DNA from 4 places in the Burkholderia sola genome. Region 3 is predicted to be linked to each of the others. Evidence: riboswitches for the same ligand, from Rfam matches in the RefSeq annotation. Region 3 holds a riboswitch; each other region holds the start of a gene.
The links. A riboswitch is a leader RNA that binds a small molecule or an ion and turns the genes downstream of it on or off. The one in region 3 is predicted to bind cobalamin.

Region 1: it holds a riboswitch for cobalamin, as region 3 does, so the genes downstream of both, KR541_RS12720 (FecCD family ABC transporter permease) here and cobG (precorrin-3B synthase) in region 3, are expected to answer to the same signal.
Region 2: it holds a riboswitch for cobalamin, as region 3 does, so the genes downstream of both, KR541_RS21895 (CbtB domain-containing protein) here and cobG (precorrin-3B synthase) in region 3, are expected to answer to the same signal.
Region 4: it holds a riboswitch for cobalamin, as region 3 does, so the genes downstream of both, KR541_RS26450 (TonB-dependent receptor domain-containing protein) here and cobG (precorrin-3B synthase) in region 3, are expected to answer to the same signal.

What each region holds. Positions count from the first base shown of each region.
Region 1 is NZ_FR989675.1:2,760,091-2,765,419, forward strand. It holds gene cobC (alpha-ribazole phosphatase) at 1-362, opposite strand, end outside; gene KR541_RS12705 (adenosylcobinamide-GDP ribazoletransferase) at 347-1,099, opposite strand; gene cobT (nicotinate-nucleotide--dimethylbenzimidazole phosphoribosyltransferase) at 1,113-2,168, opposite strand; gene KR541_RS12715 (ABC transporter ATP-binding protein) at 2,230-3,048, opposite strand; gene KR541_RS12720 (FecCD family ABC transporter permease) at 3,045-4,160, opposite strand; cobalamin riboswitch at 4,203-4,451, opposite strand; gene KR541_RS12725 (ATPase) at 4,606-4,956, shown strand; gene KR541_RS12730 (cell division protein ZapA) at 4,953-5,267, shown strand.
Region 2 is NZ_FR989676.1:1,180,566-1,185,894, forward strand. It holds gene KR541_RS21890 (histidine phosphatase family protein) at 1-581, opposite strand, end outside; cobalamin riboswitch at 632-770, shown strand; gene KR541_RS21895 (CbtB domain-containing protein) at 804-1,013, shown strand; gene KR541_RS21900 (CbtA family protein) at 1,027-1,749, shown strand; gene KR541_RS21905 (LysR family transcriptional regulator) at 1,772-2,680, opposite strand; gene metE (5-methyltetrahydropteroyltriglutamate--homocysteine S-methyltransferase) at 2,808-5,102, shown strand; gene KR541_RS21915 (MFS transporter) at 5,234-5,329, opposite strand, start outside.
Region 3 is NZ_FR989675.1:1,847,981-1,853,309, forward strand. It holds gene KR541_RS08425 (precorrin-8X methylmutase) at 1-141, opposite strand, end outside; gene cobG (precorrin-3B synthase) at 134-1,495, opposite strand; cobalamin riboswitch at 1,603-1,793, opposite strand; gene cbiE (precorrin-6y C5,15-methyltransferase (decarboxylating) subunit CbiE) at 1,996-3,276, shown strand; gene KR541_RS08440 (cobalt-precorrin-5B (C(1))-methyltransferase) at 3,276-4,364, shown strand; gene KR541_RS08445 (cobalt-precorrin-6A reductase) at 4,361-5,092, shown strand; gene cobM (precorrin-4 C(11)-methyltransferase) at 5,135-5,329, shown strand, end outside.
Region 4 is NZ_FR989676.1:2,230,749-2,236,077, reverse strand. It holds gene KR541_RS26465 (YbaK/prolyl-tRNA synthetase associated domain-containing protein) at 284-805, shown strand; gene KR541_RS26460 (helix-turn-helix transcriptional regulator) at 802-1,440, shown strand; gene KR541_RS26455 (threo-3-hydroxy-L-aspartate ammonia-lyase) at 1,493-2,467, shown strand; cobalamin riboswitch at 2,691-2,883, shown strand; gene KR541_RS26450 (TonB-dependent receptor domain-containing protein) at 3,101-5,029, shown strand; gene KR541_RS26445 (TetR/AcrR family transcriptional regulator) at 5,158-5,329, shown strand, end outside.

The DNA.
Region 1 (5,329 bases), 910 kb from region 3:
GCGACGCTTTCTCCGCCGTGCGCGCACGCATGCATCAGGTCGGCCGCCCACGCATCGAGCGCCGCGCGATCGATATCGTCCCAGCGCTGCATTTCCCACGCGCCGAAATCCATTTCCTGCCAGTCGTCATCGCCCAGCAGCGGTACGTCGAATGCCCGCGCGAGCCGTTCGGCAACCGACGCGCAGCGCGTCAGCGGGCTCGTCCGCACCTGTTCGGGCGACGGCGCACTTAGTTCCGCCAGATGCATGCGCACGGCCTGCGCGCCGCCATCGGCCGATTCGGCGAGCGGCACGTCGCTGCGCCCATAGCAGACGCCCGGCTCGATGCCGACGGCCGGATGACGGATCAGGACGACGTCCATCCGAGCACCACCAGATAGATCGCCAGTTCGCCCAGTTGCTGCGCGAAGCCGAGACAGTCGCCCGTATAACCGCCGATCCGCTTCACGAAATAGCGGGCCGCCCACGCGCGCACGAGCACGAGCGCCACGCAGGCGGCAACGCCCATGCGCCAGTCCGGCCAGAACAGCCACGGCAGTCCGAACACCGCCGCGACGCACGCCGCACGTGCGTCCATTCGTTGCGCGACCGGCTTCGCCTTGCCTTCGGGCCGCACGTAGTCGAGCGTCATCAGCAAGCTCACGGCCATCGCGCGGCTCGCCGCGTGCGCGGCGATCATCGTCCATGCGGCGCGCAGCGGCAGCATCGACGCCAGCGCCTGCCATTTCAGGCCGAGTGCGATCACGAGCGCAACGGCGCCGAACGTGCCGATCCGCGAATCGTGCATGATGCGCAGCACGTCGTCGCGCGTGTAACCGCCGCCGAACGCATCGCAACTGTCGGCGAGGCCGTCTTCGTGGAACGCGCCGGTCGCGAGCAGCGTCGCGGCCATCGACAGCCCGACCGCGATCGATGGCGGCAGCACGCGCAGCGCGACGAGATAGACGAGCGCGCCCCACGCGCCGACGCACGCGCCGACGAGCGGGAAATAGCGCGCGGCCTGGTCGAGATCGCCGGCCGCGTAGCCGATCGAGCGCGGCACGGGTACGCGCGTGAAATAGCCGAGCGCGACGAAGAAGTAGCGCAGCTCGGCGCGCATGCCGCGCACGCGCTCAGGCGTCACGATCGTCGACGCCGGCGGATTCGAAGCTCGCCATCTCGCTGAGGAACGCGGCCGCCGCGCGCACCAGCGGCAGCGCGAGCGCGGCGCCCGTGCCTTCGCCGAGCCGCAGGTCGAGCGCGAGCAGCGGCTTCGCGCCGAAATGCTCGAGCATGCGCCGGTGGCCGGCCTCGTGCGACGTATGCGAGAACACGCAGTAGTCGCGCACGCCGGGCGCGATGCGCTCGGCGACGAGCAGCGCGGCGGTCGCGATGAAGCCGTCGACGAGGATCGTCATCCGCTCGCTCGCGGCCGCGAGGTACGCGCCGGTCATCATCGCGATCTCGAAGCCGCCGAACGTCGCGAGCACGTCGAGCGGCGCGATCGCATGCGAGTGCTTGACGAGCGCGCGACCGAGCACCGCACGCTTGTGCGCGAGGCCCTGATCGTCAAGGCCCGTGCCGCGGCCGACGCAGGCGTCGATCGGCACGTCGAGCAGGCGGCTCATCAGGCACGCGGCCGACGACGTATTCGCGATCCCCATCTCGCCGAAGCCGATCACGTTCGTGCCGAGCGACGCGTGCAGGCGCACGCGCGCCGCGCCCGCGGCCAGCGCCGTCATCGCTTCTTCACGCGTCATCGCGGGTTCCGCCGCGAAGTTGCGCGTGCCGCGCGCGACCGGAACCGACACCAGCCGGTCCGACAGCGGCAGCGGCGACGCGACGCCCGCATCGACGATCTCGAGCGTGCTCTGCGCGACGCCCGAGAACGCGTTGATCGCCGCGCCGCCGGCGAGGAAGTTCGCGACCATCTGCGCGGTCACCGCCTGCGGATAAGGGCTGACGCCCTCGGCCGCGATCCCGTGGTCGCCCGCGAACACGATCGTCACCGGACGCTGCACGACCGGCCGCTCGGTGCGCTGGATCAGGCCGATCTGCAGCGCGAGCGCCTCGAGCTGGCCGAGGCTGCCGGGCGGCTTGGTCTTGTGGTCGATCACATGCTGCAGGCGCGTGCGCAGCGCGTCGTCTAGCGGCGCGATCGCGGGCGGGAATTGGGTCGAAGTGGTCATCGAGGGGCCGTATGGTGGGCGCGGCATGCGCCGCGCATCGGAAAATTCGGAACGGGAAAGATCATTGTCGCGCGGGCCACGCCGGCAACAGCGCATCGCGGCCGTTCTCGCGGATCAGCACGAGCGGATAGCCGAACGCGTCGCTCGCGCGCTCGGGCGTCAGCACATCATGCACGCGGCCGGCCCACGCATGCCCGCGGCCGTCGAGCAACAGCGCATGCGTCGCGAAACGCCGCGCGAGATTCAGGTCGTGACACGAAAACATCACCGTGCGCGGGCCCGCCGCGAGCCAGGCGGCCAGCGCGGTCAGGCAGTCGATCTGGTGATGCAGGTCGAGATGCGCGAGCGGTTCGTCCAGCAACATCAGCGGCGCATCCTGGCACAGCGTCGCGGCCAGCGCGACCCGCTGCCGCTCGCCGCCCGACAGCGACATCACGTCGCGCGACGCGAGCGGGTTCAGGTCGAATGTCGCGAGCGCCTCGCGCGCGGCCGCGCGGTCGCCGTCGCGCTCCCAACCCCAGCCGCCGAGATATGGAAAGCGGTTGAGCAGCACCGTGTCGAACACGGTCGCGCTGAACGCATCGTGCAGTTGCTGCGGCATCAGCGCGCGGCGCTGCGCGAGTTGCTCGGGACGCCATGCGGCAAGCGGCCGACCGTCGATCTCGACGTGTCCGCCGGCGGGCGGCTGCAGTCCCGCGAGCGTGGCGAGCAGCGTCGTCTTGCCCGCGCCGTTCGGCCCGGCGACGCACCAGATCTCGCCGGGGCGGAACGCGTGCGTGAAGCGGTCGAGCAGCGTGCGCGCGCCGGCCTTCAGCGTCAGGTCGACGGCCATGTAGCGCATGTCGCCGGCAGCGGCGTGCGGTGCTGCGGTGCCTGTCATCGCATCGGCCTCCTCAGCAACATCCACAGGAACACGGGCACGCCGATCAACGCGGTCATCACGCCCACCGGCAATTGTGCGGGCGCGATCGCGGTGCGCGCGAGCAGGTCGGCCGCCATCACGCCGCCACCGCCCGCGAGCATCGCGGCCGGCAGCAGCATCCGCTGGTCGTTGCCGAACGCGAGCCGCAACGCGTGCGGCACGACGAGGCCGACGAAGCCGATCGTACCGGCCGTCGTGACCGCGGCCGCGGCGGCCAGCGACGCGACGAGATAGATCCGCACGCGCAGCCGCGCGACCGGCACGCCGAGCGCCTGCGCGGTCGCGTCGCCGCGCAGCAGCACGTTCAGTTGCGGCGCGGCCGGCAGCGCGGCGCATGCGCTCAGCAACAGCGCGCCCCACGCGAACCACGGCGCCGTCGCGCCGTTCAGGTCGCCGGTCAGCCAGAAGATGATGCCGCGCAGCCGTGCATCGGGCGCGAGCGACAGCAACAGCGTGACGAGCGCGCCCCATCCCGCCGCGATCACGACGCCCGTGAGCAGCAGCCGCGGCGATGCGTCGCGCGATTCGCCGCGCCACAGCTCCCGCCTCGCGAGACCGAGCACGAGCGCGACCGAGACGAGCGAACCGGCGAATGCGGATGCGTCGACGAGCCACCACGCGCCGCCCGCGATCATCGCGACGAGCGCGAAGCCGGCCGCGCCGCCGGACACGCCCAGCACGTACGGCTCCGCGAGCGGATTGCGCAGCAGCACCTGCAACAACGCGCCGGCCAGCGCGAGCAGCGCGCCGCACGCGAAACCCGCGAGCGCGCGCGGCAGGCGCAGCGTCCGGACGATATCGGCAAACAAGGTATCGCCGCCGTGCGGCACGAGCGACGCAAGCGCCTGCCACGGCGACATCGGCACGCTGCCGATCGACAGCGACGCGACGAACAGCAGCGCGACCACGGCGGCCAGCGCGGCCCAGATGACGGTGGCGCGCGCGGCGCTCATGCGGCGCACGGCCGCGCGCCCGACGCGCGGTGCATCCGCTTGCGGTGGCCGGCCGGGCGCGACAGGGGCGCGTGGCGAACGATTGGGGTCGGCATCGAAGAACGTTCCGTGAAGCATTGCGCGCCCCGCTTCCCCGCAGGCCGCGCGTCATGGAGCCCTTGCGGGCTCCCCGTCTCGGCCGGTATCCGGGCTGGCGGCGGTCCGGCTCGCCTTCCCGCGCGATGACGCGCAGTGGCCCGCGCCTGCGTGCGACCTGCACGCGAAACGCGCCCGAGCCGGCCTGCGTCACGCGACGCGGCCGCTTACCGTTGCGGGGGCAGCGCAGGTTGGCGCGCTCGCGGAGCCCGCCCCCTGCTTCCCGTTTAACCGCGCATCCTGCGCGCGAGCACCGAGGCGGCGCCAGTTTAGGAGCCGGTCGCGCGAGCGTCAAGGAAGCGTCCGGACCGGCGTCGGACATGCCTATTCGCGGCAAGAAGCAGGGGTGTTACGACTGGAAACGTTACAGATGTCGGATTGCGCGGTATTCCGCGCTAAAATGCTGGGTCTTTAGAGGACGCAGCAAATGCTCAACGAACTCGAAACCCTGTCTCAAAATATTGGCCGTCTGATTTCGCTGAACAAGCGCTATCACTCGGAACGGCTCGCGCTCGAGGAGCAGGTCGCGCAATTGCGCGCGGAAGCGGATACGGTCCGCGCGGAACTCGCGCAGCTGCGCGACGAACGCAATGCGCTCGCGGCAGAGCGCGACACGCTGTCGGCGAAGATCGACGACGCCCAGGTGAAACTGAACGCGATTCTCGAAAAGCTGCCGCGCTCGAAGAGCGCGGAGCAAGCCGACAACCAGCTCGACCTGCTCGATGCGCAGGCGCGCACGGATGGCGATGACGCGGCCAGCCACGGAGAACATGCATGAGCACCAAGCAGATCGAAGTCTCGATTCTCGGTCAGCCCTATCGGCTCGCCTGTTCGGCCGAGACCGAAGCGGCGCTGCTCGAAGCGGTCGCGCGCGTCGATGCCGAAATGTCGAAAATCCGCTCGAACAGCTCGGTGCGCGGCACCGATCGCATCGCGGTGATGGCGGCGCTGTCGCTTGCATCGGAATTGCTGCGGCTGCAAACGAGCGTGCGGCACGGCGAAGCATTTCCGGCGGAAGAAATCCGTCGTACAATGCATCAGATGAACGAACAGCTCGGCGCGGTGCTCGCACAGCACGAGACGCAGTAACGTTTGAAACGATGCGTCGATTCCGCTTGATCTCGACGGTCAACGGTGGTCAAATTGGCGCA
Region 2 (5,329 bases), on a different replicon from region 3:
GTGTCGCGCACGTTGGCGGCCGTCGCGGCCAACGTCCAGCCGCTCGGCGACGCGACGAATGTCGTGCACGACAGCGGCGCGACGTCGAGACGCGCGGCGGCCTCGAGGCTCATCCGCCGCACGTGCGCGAGGGTTGCGCGGACGATCGGCGCATGCGTGATCGCGACGACATCGCGATCCGTCGGCAGCGTGCTCAACCATGTGCCGACCCGATGCGCGGCGGCGTCGAACGATTCGCCGCGATGCGGCGACGCGGACGGCGTGCCGATCCACGCGGCCAGTTCGTCGGGCAGGTCGCGCGCGAGATCGTGCAGCCGCTTGCCGCGCCAGTTGCCGTAGTCGATGTCGCGCAGCGCGTCGTCGATGTCGGCGTGCAACCCGAGCGCATCGGCGGTCTGCGTTGCGCAGCGTGCCGGGCTGCACAGCACGAGCGAGCCGGCAGCACCCGTCAACCGGCCGCGCAGCGCAGCGGCTTCGGCGAGCCCGTGCGCGTCGAGCAGGTCGTCGTCGGGAAACGTGCCGGTGCGCATCGCGCGGGTCGATGCGTGTGCGATCAGGCAGAGCGAGGCAGGTTTGGTCATGTCGGTTGTCGGATGATCCGGAGCGGGACGCGCTTACCCGTGTGTCATCGCTTCAATACGCGAACGTTCGCGCGTACAATTCGCCCGATACGAAGCGCGGAAGCCGGTGCAATTCCGGCGCGGTCGCGCCACTGTAACCGGGGAATCGACGATCCCGGAAGCCAGACCTGCCTTCGTACCCATCCATCATTTGTCGGGGCGCGATTCCCCTGAGGTGCATCCATGAGCGAAGCAGTGCTGAAGCCGGCGGTCGTGCCGGCACCCATCCCCGTCCGCGAGCTGTTGCCCTGGGCCGTGTTCGTCGGCCTGATCCTGCTGCTCGCGCTGTATTTCGTCGGTGCGGAACAGGGCGCGACGTCGCTCGTGCCGGGCATGTATGTCCACGAATTCGTCCACGACGGCCGCCATCTGCTCGGCTTTCCCTGCCACTGACGCGGAGCCTGCGATGGTCGGAAAGCTACTCATGCGCGGGATGCTCGCAGGCATCGCCGCGGGCCTCCTCACGTTCGGTTTCGCCAGGATCGTCGGCGAACCGCAAGTCGATCAGGCGATCGCCGTCGAAGAGAAAACCGCCGCCGCCCAAGGCGAGGCGCCGGAACCCGAGCTGGTCAGCCGCCACACGCAGGCCGGCCTCGGGCTGCTGACGGGCGTCGTGACCTACGGCGCGGCATTCGGCGGACTGTTCTCGCTGGTCTTCGCGTATGCGTACGGACGCGGCAGCCGCCTGCCGGCACGGCCGCTGGCCGCATGGCTCGCGCTGGCGGCGTTCGTTGCGCTCGTGGTCGTGCCGAACCTCAAGTACCCGGCCAATCCGCCGTCGGTCGGCGACCCCGACACGATCGGCTATCGCACCGGCCTGTTCTTCCTGATGATCGCGATCTCGGTCGCGACGATGGTGTTCTCGGTCGGCGTGCGCCGCCATCTGCTGGCGAAGCTCGGCCCGTGGAACGCATCGATCGTCGCCGGGCTCGTGTTCGTCGCGATCATCGCGGCCGTGCAGATCGGGCTGCCGTCGGTCAGCGAGTTGCCGGCCGATTTCCCGGCGACCTTGCTGTGGAGGTTCCGCGTGGCGGCCATCGGCATGCAGGTGATCATGTGGACGACGATCGGCCTACTGTTCGGCGCGTGGGTCGAGCGCGGCGAACGCGCCGGCCTGCGCGCCGCCTGACGCGCGGGGCAACCGGGCGCGCCTAGCGCAGCATGCGCGGCGCGCTCCACGTCGATTCGCGCGCCAGCGCGACGAACGCGGCCAGATAGTCGATCGCTGCGTCCGCTTCGCGGATGCCGAGGAAGATCTGCTTCGCGATGCCGTTCTTGCCGAGCTTGACCGGTACGACCGGCATCCGGTCCGCATACTCGTCGGCAAGCCACCGCGGCAGCGCGGCCACGCCGCGCCCGCTCGCGACCATCTGCAACATGATGTCGGTCGTCTCGATCGACTTGTGCCGCCTCGGCACGATGCCGGCCGGCGTCAGGAACTGGTTGTAGATGTCGAGCCGGTCGGTCTCGACCGGGTACGTGATCAGGATCTCGTCGGTCAGTTGTTCGGGCGTCACGTAGTCGACATTCGCGAACCGGTGCGAATCCGCGACCACCAGCACCTGTTCGTAGTCGAACACCGGGTCGAAGCGCAGCCCCGGCTTGTTCAGCGGATCGGGCGTCACGAGCACGTCGATGTCGTAACCGAACAGCGCGCCGATGCCGCCGAACTGGAAGCGCTGCTTCACGTCCACGTCGACGTCGGGCCAGCGCGACAGGTACGGCGACACGACCTTCAGCAGCCACTGATAGCACGGATGGCACTCCATCCCGATGCGCAGCGTGCCGCGCTCGCCCTTCGCGTACTGCTTCATCCGCTCCTCGGCGAGCTCGAACTGCGGCAGCAGCCGGTTCGCCAGCTTCAGCAGATAGTGCCCGCCCTGCGTGAGCCGCAGGCCGCGGCCTTCGCGGTCCCAGATCGCCGTGCCGAGCTGCTGCTCGACTTTCCTGACGGTGTGGCTGAGCGCCGATTGCGTGAGGTGCAGCGCATTGGCCGCCGCGGTCAGCGAGCCCTGGCGCTCGACTTCACGTATGACGACGAGATGGAATCGTTCCAGCATGGATTGCGTGCATCGGGCAGATGCATGAAAAATGTTAATGGATGAATGAAATAATGCCATTTTATTTCATGGTTTGAAATCCCTATGATGGCTGCCGGATCTACACTTTCTTCTGGACGGCAGCTTCATGGTCACGACACACAACCTCGGTTTTCCGCGCATCGGCGCGAAGCGCGAACTCAAGTTCGGTCTCGAACGCTACTGGAAGGGTGAATCGTCGCGCGACGAACTGAAGGCGCTTGGCGCCGAGTTGCGCCGGCGTCATTGGCACGACCAGCGCGATCTCGATCTCGCGCCGATCGGCGACTTCGCGTTCTACGACCAGGTGCTCGACATGAGCTTCACGCTCGGCAACCTGCCGAAGCGCGTGCAGGATTTCCACGGCGATGCGCTCGACAATTATTTCCGCGTCGCACGCGGCCGTTCGGCGCAGTCGACGGAGGAGCACGCCGCGTGCTGCGGCGGGGTCGCGGCCGGTGAAATGACGAAGTGGTTCGATACGAACTACCACTACATCGTGCCGGAGTTCCATGCGGACACGAATTTCTCGCTCGATCCGTCGCGTCTGCTCCAGCAACTCGCCGAAGCGACCGCGCAGGGCGTGAATGCGAAACCGGTGATTCTCGGCCCCGTCACGTACCTGTGGCTCGGCAAGGCGAAGGACGATTCCGACCGCCTCGCGCTGCTGCCGAAGCTGCTGCCGGTGTACGGCGCGCTGCTCGACACGCTGACCGCGCAGGGTGTCGAATGGGTGCAGATCGACGAACCGATTCTCGTGACCGAGCTCGATGCCGAATGGCGCCAGGCATTCCGCATCGCGTACGAGGCGCTGGAAACGCGCCGCATCAAGCTGCTGCTCGCCACGTACTTCGGCCAGCTTCAGGACAATCTGACGCTCGCGGCGTCGCTGTCGATCGACGGCCTGCATATCGACGCGATCAATGCCCGCGACGAAGTCGACGCGCTGGTGCGCGAACTGCCGCCGGAGCGCGTGCTGTCGGTCGGCGCGATCAACGGCCGCAACATCTGGAAGACCGACCTGAACGCCGCGCTCGACTGGCTCGAGCCGCTCGCGAAGCAACTGGGCGACCGGCTGTGGCTCGCGCCGTCATGCTCGCTGTTGCACGTGCCGGTCGATCTCGCGAGCGAAGAGAAGCTCGACGCGGAAATCCGCTCGTGGCTCGCGTTCGCGCTGCAGAAGCTCGACGAGCTGAAGGTGCTTGCGACCGCACTGAACGAAGGCCGCGACAAGGTGGCCGACGCGCTCGCCGCGAATGCCGCCGCGATCGATTCGCGGCGCCGCTCGCCGCGCGTGAACAACCCGGCGGTGAAGGCCGCGCTCGCGCGCATCGACGCGCCGCTCGGCAACCGCGCGAGCCCGTATACGCAGCGTGCATCGAAGCAGTCGGCGCGCCTGAACCTGCCGGCGTTCCCGACGACGACGATCGGCTCGTTCCCGCAGACCGCCGACATCCGCCAGGCGCGCAGCCGGTTCAAGGCCGGCGCGCTGGACGAAGCCGGCTATCGCGCGGCGATGCAGGCCGAGATCGAACGCAGCGTGCGCGAACAGGAATCGCTCGAACTCGACGTGCTCGTGCATGGCGAAGCCGAGCGCAACGACATGGTCGAATACTTCGGCGAACAGCTCGACGGCTATGCGTTCAGTCAGTTCGGCTGGGTGCAGTCGTACGGTTCGCGCTGCGTGAAGCCGCCGATCCTGTTCGGCGACATCAGCCGCCCGAAGGCGATGACGGTCGAGTGGATCGCCTATGCGCAGTCGCTGACGGACAAGCCGATGAAGGGCATGCTGACCGGCCCCGTGACGATCCTGAACTGGTCGTTCGTGCGCGACGACCAGCCGCGCTCGGTGTCGTGCTACCAGCTTGCGCTGGCGATCCGCGATGAAGTGCTCGATCTCGAGAAGGCCGGCGTGCGCGTGATCCAGATCGACGAAGCCGCGCTGCGCGAAGGGCTGCCGCTGCGCCGCGCGCAATGGAGCGACTACCTGAAGTGGGCGGTCGAGTCGTTCCGCATCACCGCGAACGGCGTGCAGGACGATACGCAGATCCACACGCACATGTGCTATTCGGAGTTCAACGACATCATCGCGTCGATCGCCGACATGGACGCGGACGTGATCACGATCGAGACGTCGCGCTCCGACATGGAGTTGCTCGATGCGTTCGACACCTTCAAGTATCCGAATGAAATCGGGCCGGGCGTGTACGACATTCACTCGCCGAACATCCCGACGCAGGATCATATCGTCGGGCTGATGAGGAAGGCGGCCGAGCGGATTCCGGCGGAACGTCTGTGGGTGAACCCGGACTGCGGGCTGAAGACGCGTCAGTGGGAGGAAGTGATTCCGGCGCTGACGAACATGGTCGCCGCGGCGAAGACGCTGCGTAGCCAGGTGCGGTAACCACGCAGCGAACGCAGGGCGGTAGCGGTCGCCGATCGTCGATCATCGATCGGGCGGCAAAGAAAACGACCCGCGAAAGCGGGTCGTTTTACGTCATGCATGCATGTGCGACAGGCGCTACGCGTCGAGCGCTACGCGGCGCGTGCGCCGCGCGGCAGCGCTTCGCGCGTCTTGCCGGGCGCGCCCGCATCGTCGATGCTGACGCGGCGCGAGATCAACCACACGCA
Region 3 (5,329 bases):
GTCGACCATCCCGCTCGCATGGATCACGCGTACCGCGAGTTTCTCGAGATCGGGCGGCACCTGCGACAGGTCGGCCTCGGCGCGGATCGTCGCGAACGACTGACGGTAGATTTCCTGCCCGTCGCGAATGTAGTCAAGCATCGGTGGTGTCCTGGCTGTGCCGCGCGTCCATGAGGCGGATCGCGGCCTGGTCAATCGTCAGACGGCGCGCGAGCAGGGCGCCGAGGCCCGCGGCCGCGTCGCGCCGATAAAGGTCGTAGCGTTCGGGCGCCACCGCGACGAGCGTATGCACGGCAGCGTGCGGCAGCGCGCAGTGGCGTTCGCAACCGGTCAGATGCACGTCGAGCGGATGGCCGACGCGCGCAGCAAGCACGCGCGCGTCGTGTTTCGTGTCGGCGTGCGCTTTCGCGCAGCCCGCGCTGCCGGTGCAGGCGACGAGCGTCGCCAGCGGGTCGGACGCCGCGCACACGAGGCCGAGCGACGCGAGTGCTTCGCGCGTCGCGGCCGCGTGTTGGTTCGATACGCCGTGCATGAACACGCCTTGCCACGGCGTCATCGACAGCGTGCCGTCGCCGTCGGCTTCGGCCAGCGCGGCGAGCCGCTCCAGTTGCGCCGCGTCAAGCCGCCCGAGCGCGAATTGCGCGCCGATGCTGCAGCGTGCCGCGTCGCGCGACGGGTATGCGCCGAAACGCAACGCGGCGTCCGCGGGCGTGCGCCGCCAGCCGGCGAGCGTCGGATCGGCCGCGAGCGGGAACGGCAGATAGTGTTGCGCGCGCTCGAGCAGCGTGCGTTCGCCGCACATCGACAGCAACGCGCGCATCCGCGTGACGTCGGCCGGCGCGAGATCGAGGAACGCGAGCAGCAGTGCGCGGACCAGTGCGACGCCCTGATCGATCGACACGTCGACCGACGCGGGCCGGTCGTCGTGCGCAACCGGAGGGCAGCCGGCCAGCCCCGCCGCGAGACGTACCGCGCCGTCGCCGCGACGCCACGCGGCGAGCCAGACGTCGTGCGGATGATCGAGCGCCGCGACCGCTTCGCCGCCGTCGAGCTGGATCGAGAATTTCGGCGACAGTTCGCCGCGGCGCGGCTCGCTCGCGAGCATGTCGAGCAGCGGCATGGCGAGCGCCCGGCTATCGACGAGCGCGGCCGGGTCGTGCCCGGCGAGCGGGCTCAGCATCACGTTGCGAACGTCGTCGCTCGCCGCGAGCGCGGCCGCATCGATGGCGGTGTTGCCGGCGCTTGTGCGCGGGCCGAGCCCTGCTTCGAGCAGCGCGCGCGCGAGCGCATCGGACGCACCGTCGCGAATGCCGCGCAACTGGAGATTCGCGCGATTGGTCGCATCGATCTCGCCGGAGCCGTGCAGGCGCGCGGCGGCGGCGATCGCACGCGCCTGGCGCGTGTCGAGCCGGCCGCCCGGCAGCTTGATCCGGCACAGCCCGCCGTCGGCGGCCGCGACCACGCGCACGAGCCCCGGGCAAGCCGACGGGCGCACGATGGGCGACGCAGGAATCGAATCGGGGGCGGAATTCAACGGGATACCGGAACAGTGTGGCGCCACGGCCAACGCATCGGTACACCCCGCCCGACGCCGACTGGCACGCACGCACTTTCTGGCCGGCAGGTCTCCTGGCTGACAGGTCGGCGCCGCCTCCCGGCCTTCCCGGTGAAACCAGTGGCATGAGGGGGAGATCGGCTCGCTGTCTACAGTTGCGGGGGCAGCCACAGCGGCGCGCGGTGCGCCCTGTGTTCCCTCTTCGGCCCCGAAGGGCACCGGCGAACGAACGGCCGTAGGATACCCGATTTCGGCCGCGATTCGCGACCGGCCGGCCGTTCGAGGCCGGCGAAGCGGGCAACGGTCGGGCGCGGGCGAGCCGGCAGATGAAACGCCGGGTGGAACACGGTACCATGCCGTTTTTTGCAACGCGGACGGCGGCACCGGCGCTTTCACGGCCGCGCGGCGACACGATGGAATCGAACGATGGGGAAGGGTGCATGACGGCGTGGCTGACGGTAGTGGGCATCGGCGACGACGGTTACGCGGGGCTCGGACGCCACGCGCGGCGCGCGCTGCTCGATGCGACGCACGTGGTCGGCGCGAAACGGCATCTCGACATGCTGCCCGCGCGGCTGCGCGCCGCGCGCGAAGCATGGCCATCGCCGTTCGACCTGTCGGGGCTGCTCGCGCGCCGCGGCGCGCCCGTGTGCGTGCTCGCAAGCGGCGACCCGATGCTGTTCGGCGTCGGCGCGACGCTCGCCCGCGCGCTTTCCCCCGACGAATGGCGCGTGCTGCCCGCGCCGTCGTCGCTGTCGCTCGCGGCCGCGCGGCTCGGCTGGGCGCTGCAGGACGTCGGCGCGGTCTCGCTCGTCGGGCGTCCGCTCGCGACGCTGGGCCGCCACCTGCTGCCGGGCCGGCGGCTGTTCGTGCTGAGCGCCGACGGCCGTACGCCGGCCGCGGTCGCGGCCGAACTCGTCGCCCGCGGCTTCGGGCCGACGCGCATCAGCGTGTTCGAACATCTGGGCGGCCCGCTCGAACGGCGGATCGACGGCCTCGCGCACGACTGGAACATCGACGAAACCGCCGCACTCAATCTCGTCGCGCTCGACTGCCGGGCGGGCCCCGACGCGCCGCGCCGCGCGCTCACGCCCGGCCTGCCCGACGACGCGTACCGCCACGACGGCCAGCTCACCAAGCGCGACCTGCGCGCGATGACGCTCGGGCGCCTCGCGCCCGCGGGCGGCGAACTGCTGTGGGACGTCGGCGCCGGCAGCGGCTCGATCGGCATCGAATGGATGCGCGCGCATCCATCCTGCCAGGCGATCGCGATCGAAGCGCATGCGGAGCGGCAGCGCTTCATCGAACACAACCGCGATACGCTCGGCGTGCCGGGCCTGCAACTCGTCGCGGGCCGTGCGCCCGATGCGCTCGCGGGGCTCGCCGCGCCCGACGCGATCTTCATCGGCGGCGGCGCGACGGCGCCCGGCGTGCTCGACGCGTGCTGGGCGTCGCTGAAACCCGGCGGACGGCTGGTCGCGAACGCGGTCACGCTGCAAGGCGAGATGGCGCTCGCCGCGTGGCGCGATGCGCACGGCGGCACGCTCACGCGCGTGTCGCTCGCGCACGCCGAACCGCTCGGCCGCTTCGACACGTGGCGGCAGCCGCTGCCGGTCACGCTGTACGACGGGCGCAAGCCCGACGCGACAGACGCGACAGACGCGGCCGACGCGGCAGGTTCGTCGAATAGGGCGAACCCGTCGAACCCAGCGGACGCGTGATGCGCGACGAAACCCCCGAACAGCCCGCGCCGCTGCGCTTCGGCTACACGACCGGCAGCTGCGCGACCGCGACGTCGCTCGCGGCCGCGCGGCTGCTGCTCGCGGGTCACGCGGACGACGCGGTCGAGATCGTGCTGCCGAAGGGACAGCGCGTGATGATGCGGCTCGAATTCTGCCGCGTCACGGCCGACGGCGCCGAAGCCGGCACGATCAAGGATGCCGGCGACGATCCGGACGTCACGCACGGCGCGCTGATCTTCGCGCGCGTCGCGCTCGCGGGGGCGCCCGGCGTGCGTTTTCATGCGGGGCCGGGCGTCGGCACGGTCACGCGTGCGGGGCTCACGCTGCCGGTCGGCGAACCGGCGATCAACCCGGTGCCGCGCCAGATGATGACCACGCACCTCGAAGCGCTCGCCGCTGAACACGGCTACACGGGCGGTTTCGACGTGACGATCGGCGTCGAAGGCGGCGAGGCGCTCGCGCTGAAGACGATGAACCCGCGCCTGGGCATCGTCGGCGGGCTGTCGATCCTCGGCACGACCGGCATCGTGCGGCCATTTTCGTGCTCGGCCTATATCGCGTCGATTCATCAGGGCATCGACGTCGCGCGAGCGAATGGCATCGCGCACATCGCCGCCTGCACGGGCAACGCGAGCGAGGATGCGATGCGCGCGCACTACCATCTGCCCGACATGGCGCTGATCGAGATGGGCGATTTCGCGGGCGCGGTGCTCAAGCACCTGCGGCGCGCGCCGGTCGCGCGCCTGTCGATGTGCGGCGGCTTCGGCAAGCTCAGCAAGCTCGCGGCCGGCCATCTCGACCTGCACAGCCGCCATTCGAGCATCGATCTGCCGCTGCTCGCGCAGTGGGCGGCGCAAGCCGGCGCGAGCGATGCGCTGCAGGCCGCGATGCGCGCCGCGAACACGAGCCAGGAAGCGTTGAAGCTCGCGCAGGCCGACGGCGTGCCGCTCGGCGATCTGGTCTGCGCGCACGCGCTGCGGGTCGCGCGCGACATCGTGCCGCCGTCGGTCGCGGTCGAAATGTTCGCGATCGATCGACAGGGCCGCTTCGTCGGGGAGGCGCGATGAGCCCGCGCATCCTGCTGCTCGGGGGCACCGGCGATGCGCTGAAAATCGCGCGCGCGCTCGGCCCGCATCATGTCTATAGTCTCGCCGGCCTTGGCAAGACGCCCGACGATTTGCGCTGCGACGTGCGCGTCGGCGGTTTCGGCGGCGCAGCCGGGCTGACCGCGTATCTTCGCGACGCCGGCATCGGCCTCGTGATCGACGCGACCCATCCGTATGCCGCGCAAATCAGCGCGAACGCCGCGGCGGCGACGCGCGACGCGGGCGTGCCGCTATGGGCGCTGCGCCGCGCGCCGTGGACGCCGCAACCGGGCGACGACTGGCGGATGGTCGACGACTGGGCCGGCATCGAGGCCGCGCTCGCGCCGTTCAGGCGTCCGCTGTTCACGCTCGGCCGCGAGCCGCTCGCGCATCTCGACGCGATCCCGCCGCACCAGTTCTGGCTCGTGCGCTGCCTCGATGCGCACCCCGGCAACGCCCGCGCGCAGGTCATCGCCGCGCGCGGGCCGTTCACGCCCGACGGCGAGCGCGCGCTATTCGCGCTGGCCGGCATCGACGTCGTCGTCAGCAAGAACAGTGGCGGCGCGGCCACCGAGGCCAAGCTCGACGTCGCGCGCGAACGCAGGCTGCCGGTCGTGATGCTGCGTCGGCCGCCGCTGCCCGATGCCGACCGCGGGTTCGACTCGGTCACGGCGCTCATCGACGCACTCGATCCGGCCGCGCGCGCCTGACGCGACGCAGCGGTCACCCCACGAATTGACGGAGAATTTTCGATGACGGTGTACTTCATCGGCGCGGGCCCTGGCGACCCGGAGCTGATCACGGTGAAGGGCCAGCGCCTCGTGCGCATGTGCCCGGTGATCCTGTATGCGGGTTCGCTCGTGCCGGCCGCCGTGCTCGACGGTCATTGCGCGGAGCAGGTCGTCAACACGGCCGAGCTCGACCTCGATGCGATCGTCGCGCTGCTC
Region 4 (5,329 bases), on a different replicon from region 3:
CTTATATAAGACATAAGATATAAATTTCTCTTGTTTTTCAATTAGATAGCCAGTCGTTTTTGCGATGCAAAACACGGTTTCAAGCGGCGGTAAAACGCGGCGGCAGGAATTCGGCCTGCATCCCGCAATATGAAATTCCCTTTCGGCTGCTGAAGAATCGGCGCGCTTCGCGCACACTGGCGCCACGATGCCCGCCGCCCTTTGTCATATCAATGACAAAACGTCTATACTTGGACGATTATTTGACCCGTGCGCCTCGACGCGTGGGCCTGCCTGGAGCGACATGAACGACTCTCCCGTTTTCGACACGCTTTGCGAACTGCTGACGACATCCGGCGCGCGTTTTCGCGTGCTCGAGCATCCGGCGGAAGGCAAATCCGGCGCGATCGCCGCGCTGCGCGGCACCCGCCCCGAACAGGGCGCGAAGGCGATGCTCTGTACGTTCAAGGATGGCGGCGACGGCGCCGCGCTCGCGGTGATTCCCGGCCATCTGAAAATCGACTTTCGCAAGGTCGCCGATGCGGTCGGCCGGCGCAAGGCGACGCTCGCGTCGCCCGACGTCGCGGCCGCCGTCACGCGCTGCGTGATGGGCGCCGTACCGCCGTTCGTGTTCGATACGAACGTGGCGCTCGTCGTCGATCCCGCGCTGGTCGAGCGCAACGCCGAGATCGCGTTCAACGCGGGCCGCCTCGATCGCTCGGTCGTGCTCGACGCGACCGACTACGTCCGGATCGCGCGCCCGCTGCTGGCCGACATCACGCGGCCGGAAACGACGGACACCCCGACACACCAGGATCACGCATGAGTACAACCCGCAAACCGCTGCTGTCGGAGCAGGCATCGCTGATCGAACAGGTGCAGCGCATCGCCGAAGGACTCGGCGAGATGTTCGCGCCGTTCACCGAGGTCGTCGTGCACGACCTGCGCACGCCGGAGCACGCGATCCTCGCGATCCACAACAACCTGTCCGGACGCGCGGTCGGCGATCCCGCGACCGAACTCGGCCTCGCGCGCATCGCCGACGACGATTTCCCGCAGGTGCTCGCGAACTACCCGAACCGCTTCGCCGACGGCCGCACCGCGAAAAGCACGTCGATCGGCATCAAGGATTCGACCGGGCGCTATGTGGCCGCGCTGTGCCTGAATGCCGACGTCACGTTGTTCCGCGGCTTCCAGGGCATGCTGAACCAGTTCTGCCGCACGGACGGCGAAGCCGTCGTCGACACGCTCGACCCGGCCGGCGCGGACGCGATCCGGCAGCGCATCGACGCCTTCGCGACGCGCCTTGCGACGACGCCGCGCGAGTTGAAGACCGACCAGCGCCGCGAGCTGATGCAGACGCTGAAGGCCGACGGCTTCCTCGAGGTGCGCCGCGCGATGGAGATCGTGTCGCAGCATCTCGGCGTGTCGCGCGCCACCGTCTACAACGATGCGAAGTGACCCGGTGCGCCCCCGCATTCCAGTCGACTGACTTTTCAATCCTCCAGCAACCATGAACTCTCCCGCTCTCCCCACGTACGGCGACGTCGCCGCCGCCGCGACCCGGCTCGAAGGCCACGCGCACCGCACGCCGGTGATGACGTCGCGGACGATCGACGACGCGCTCGGCGCGCAGGTGTTCTTCAAGTGCGAGAACCTGCAGCGCATGGGCGCCTTCAAGTTCCGCGGCGCGTTCAACGCGCTGTCGCGCTTCAACGCGGAACAGCGGCGCCACGGCGTCGTCGCGTTCTCGTCGGGCAACCATGCGCAGGCGATCGCGCTGTCGGCGCGCATGCTCGGCATTCCCGCGACGATCGTGATGCCGCAGGACGCGCCGGCCGCGAAGATGGCCGCGACGCGCGGCTACGGCGGCAACGTCGTGACCTACGATCGCTACACCGAGGATCGCGAGCAGATCGGGCGCGATCTCGCCGAGAAGCACGGGCTCACGCTGGTGCCGCCCTACGATCACCCGGACGTGATCGCCGGCCAGGGCACCGCGGCCAAGGAACTGTTCGACGAAGTCGGCCCGCTCGACGCGGTGTTCACGCCGCTCGGCGGCGGCGGGCTGCTGTCGGGCACCGCGCTCGCCACCCGTGCGCTGTCGCCGCACGCGAAGCTGTACGGCGTCGAGCCCGAAGCCGGCAACGATGCACAGCAATCGTTCCGGTCCGGCACGATCGTGCACATCGACACCCCGCGCACGATCGCCGACGGTGCGCAGACGCAGCACCTCGGCAACCTCACGTTCCCGATCCTGCGTCGCGACGTCGACGACATCCTCACCGCGACGGACGCGGAACTCGTCGACTGCATGCGCTTCTTCGCCACGCGTATGAAGCTCGTCGTCGAGCCGACCGGCTGCCTGTCGTTCGCCGCCGTGCGCCGAATGAAGGATGCGCTGCAGGGCAAGCGCGTCGGCGTGGTGATCAGCGGCGGCAACGTCGATCTCGAGAACTTCTGCGCGCTGGTGTCGGCACCGGCCTGAGCGTCGCGGCACGCATCGATAACGACACGCGCCGGCCGTCGGCCTTCGGAACGACGGCCGCCGGTTCCGGCGCGACCGGACGCGTTCGAATCCGGCCGTTTCTTCAGACCTGAAACACGGCCCGCGCCCCTCGAACGAAAGGATTCGGAAAGCCGCCGCCGGGCAATGACGTTTTTTCGCACCCGCGCGCGGCCGGACGATTGACGTCCCTGACCGCCCGCCATTACCCTTGCGCGCTGATGGTTCCCGGAGACGGGATCAAAAGGGAACGCAGCAGGGGCAACGCCCCGAATCTGCGGCTGCCCCCGCAACTGTGAGCGGCGAATCCGTGCCACCGCATGCCACTGGGAAACCGGGAAGGCCTGCACGGATGAGGACCCGCGAGCCAGGAGACCTGCCATCGACCCGAGGTCCACGCAGCCGCACCGGGCGGGGTGTCCCGATGCGCGCGGCACCGCCCCCGGCGGTCGCCCGTTGCATGGACGACCCGACCTCAGGATCCGTCAGATGTCCATCGTTCCCGAATCCGCTTCCCGACCCGAAGCGTCGCACCGACGCGCCGTCGGCATGCGCCACCTGCCCGCCCTCCGCCCGCGATCGCCGTACACGTCACACGCCTCGTCCCGCCGCCTCATGAACATTCGTCACCTGCTCGCCACGTCCGCCGCCACCGCGCTGCTTTCCCCGCTCGCCCACGCGGCCGGCGAAACGGCGCTCGCGCAGCCCGCCGCGCCCGCGCCCGGCGCGGACCTGCCGACGATCAGCGTGACCGACACGCGGCACCTGCCCGAATCGTTCGACCGACGCTATGCGTCGACCCAGGTGCTCACGCGCGAGGACCTCGACCGGCTGTCGCCCGCCGACCCGAGCATCACGCAGGCGCTCGCGACGCTGCCGGGCGTGACCGTCGCGCAGAACGGCGGGCCCGGCTCGTCCGCGTCGGTCAGCATCCGCGGCTCGTCGGCGAGTCAGGTCGCCGTGTTCATCGACGGCATCCGGATCGGCTCGCCGACCACCGGAATCGCGCCGTGGGCCGACCTGCCGACCGAAGCGTTCGAGCGCGTCGAGGTGATCTCCGGCCCGGCCGCCGCGTCGTTCGGCAACAACGCGATGGGCGGCGTCGTGCAACTCTTCACGCGCCGCGCCGCCAACCAGCCGAACCGGACCACCGTGTCGGCCGGCGGCGGCTCGAACAAGACGTTCGACACGCAGTTCCGCACGTCGGGAACGGTGCCGTCGACCGGGCCGCTGGCCGCGCTCGGCGGCCTCACCTATTCGCTCGGGCTGCACGACTACAACACGGCCGGCATCGATGCGACGCGGCCGTTCTTCTACGGCCACGAAGACGGCCGCAATCCGTATCACGCGCAGGATCTCGACGCGCGGCTCGGCTATGCGCGCGACAACTGGTCGATCTCGACGTTCGCGCTGTATCACCGCTCCGATCTGTCCTACGACAACAGCGGCTACGCGAATCGCGAGCTCGACCACCAGTTGACGACGGGCGTTGCGTTCCATCTCGACATCACGCCCGATACGCAGTTCGACCAGTCGTTCGGCTATGCGAACGACCGCCAGTTCATCTACGCGGACGACCCGGCCCTCGCGACCGACCAGATCAATTCGCAGCGGATCAGCACGTCGACGTCGCTGACTCATCAGGAGCACCGATTCCACCTGTTCGGCCTGCCGTTGTCGGGCGAATCGAAGCTCGCGTACGACTTCACCCGCGAACAGGCGTTCCTGCCGGTCGACATTCCCGGCGGCGTGCCGACGCGCAACGATTCCGCGTTCTCGCTGCACCAATCGGCGACGCTCGGCAGCGTAACGATGTTCGTCGCCGGCCGTCACGAGATCATCGCCGGGCAAGCGGTGAACACCGGCAACGCCGCACTGTCGTGGGCGATCACGCCGGTCTACACGGCGCGCATGTCGTACGGCAACGCGTTCCGGCTGCCGACGTTCAACGACCTGTACTACCCCGGCTACGGCAACCCGAACCTCAGCCCGGAACGCAGCACGTCGGTCGAGGCCGCGCTCGACGCGAACACCGCGTACGGCACGTTCACCGCAGCGATCTACGACACGCGCGTCAACAACCTGATCGCGTACAACCCGGCGACGTTCTCGCCGATGAACATCGGCCGCTCGCATATTCGCGGCATCGACCTGTCGTACAAGGGCACGATCGGCCGCTCGACGCCGATCAGCGTCGCGGTCGGCATCCTGAATCCGCAGGACGAAACGAACCGGACGTGGCTGAGCCGCCGGCCGCGGCAAACGGTCAGCCTGAACGTCGATCACACGTGGGACGAACTGAAGCTGCATGCGCTGAGCACGGGCGCGTCGCTGCTGTACGGCGGCTCGACGTTCGACGATCCGGCCAACCGGCAGTATCTGGCGTCGTACCTGACGGTAAACCTGCGCGCGTCGTACCGGATCAATTCGCACCTGACGGTGTCGGCATCGCTGTCGAACCTGTTCGACCGGCAGTACATGACCGCGTACGGTTACAACACGCTCGGGCGTACCGCGTTCGGCAAGGTCAGTTATACGTTCTGACGGCCCCACGCATCGGCGCAACGCGCCACGCCGGCACGCGCATGAAATTGACATCGCGACGAAAGCTAATAGAATTAGGTTTTTGACTAATCTTCGTAGCATTCGTCATGGCGCGTGCCGGCCTTACCGTGGACAAACTCGTCGAAGCCGGCGCGCAACTCGCCGATGAAGCCGGTTTCGAGCAGCTCACCGGCGCGGCGCTCGCGCGGCATTTCGACGTGAAGCTGGCGAGCCTGTATTCCCATATCCCGAGCTTCGACGATCTCAAGAGCCGCATCGCGCTGTTCGCGCTGCAGGAAC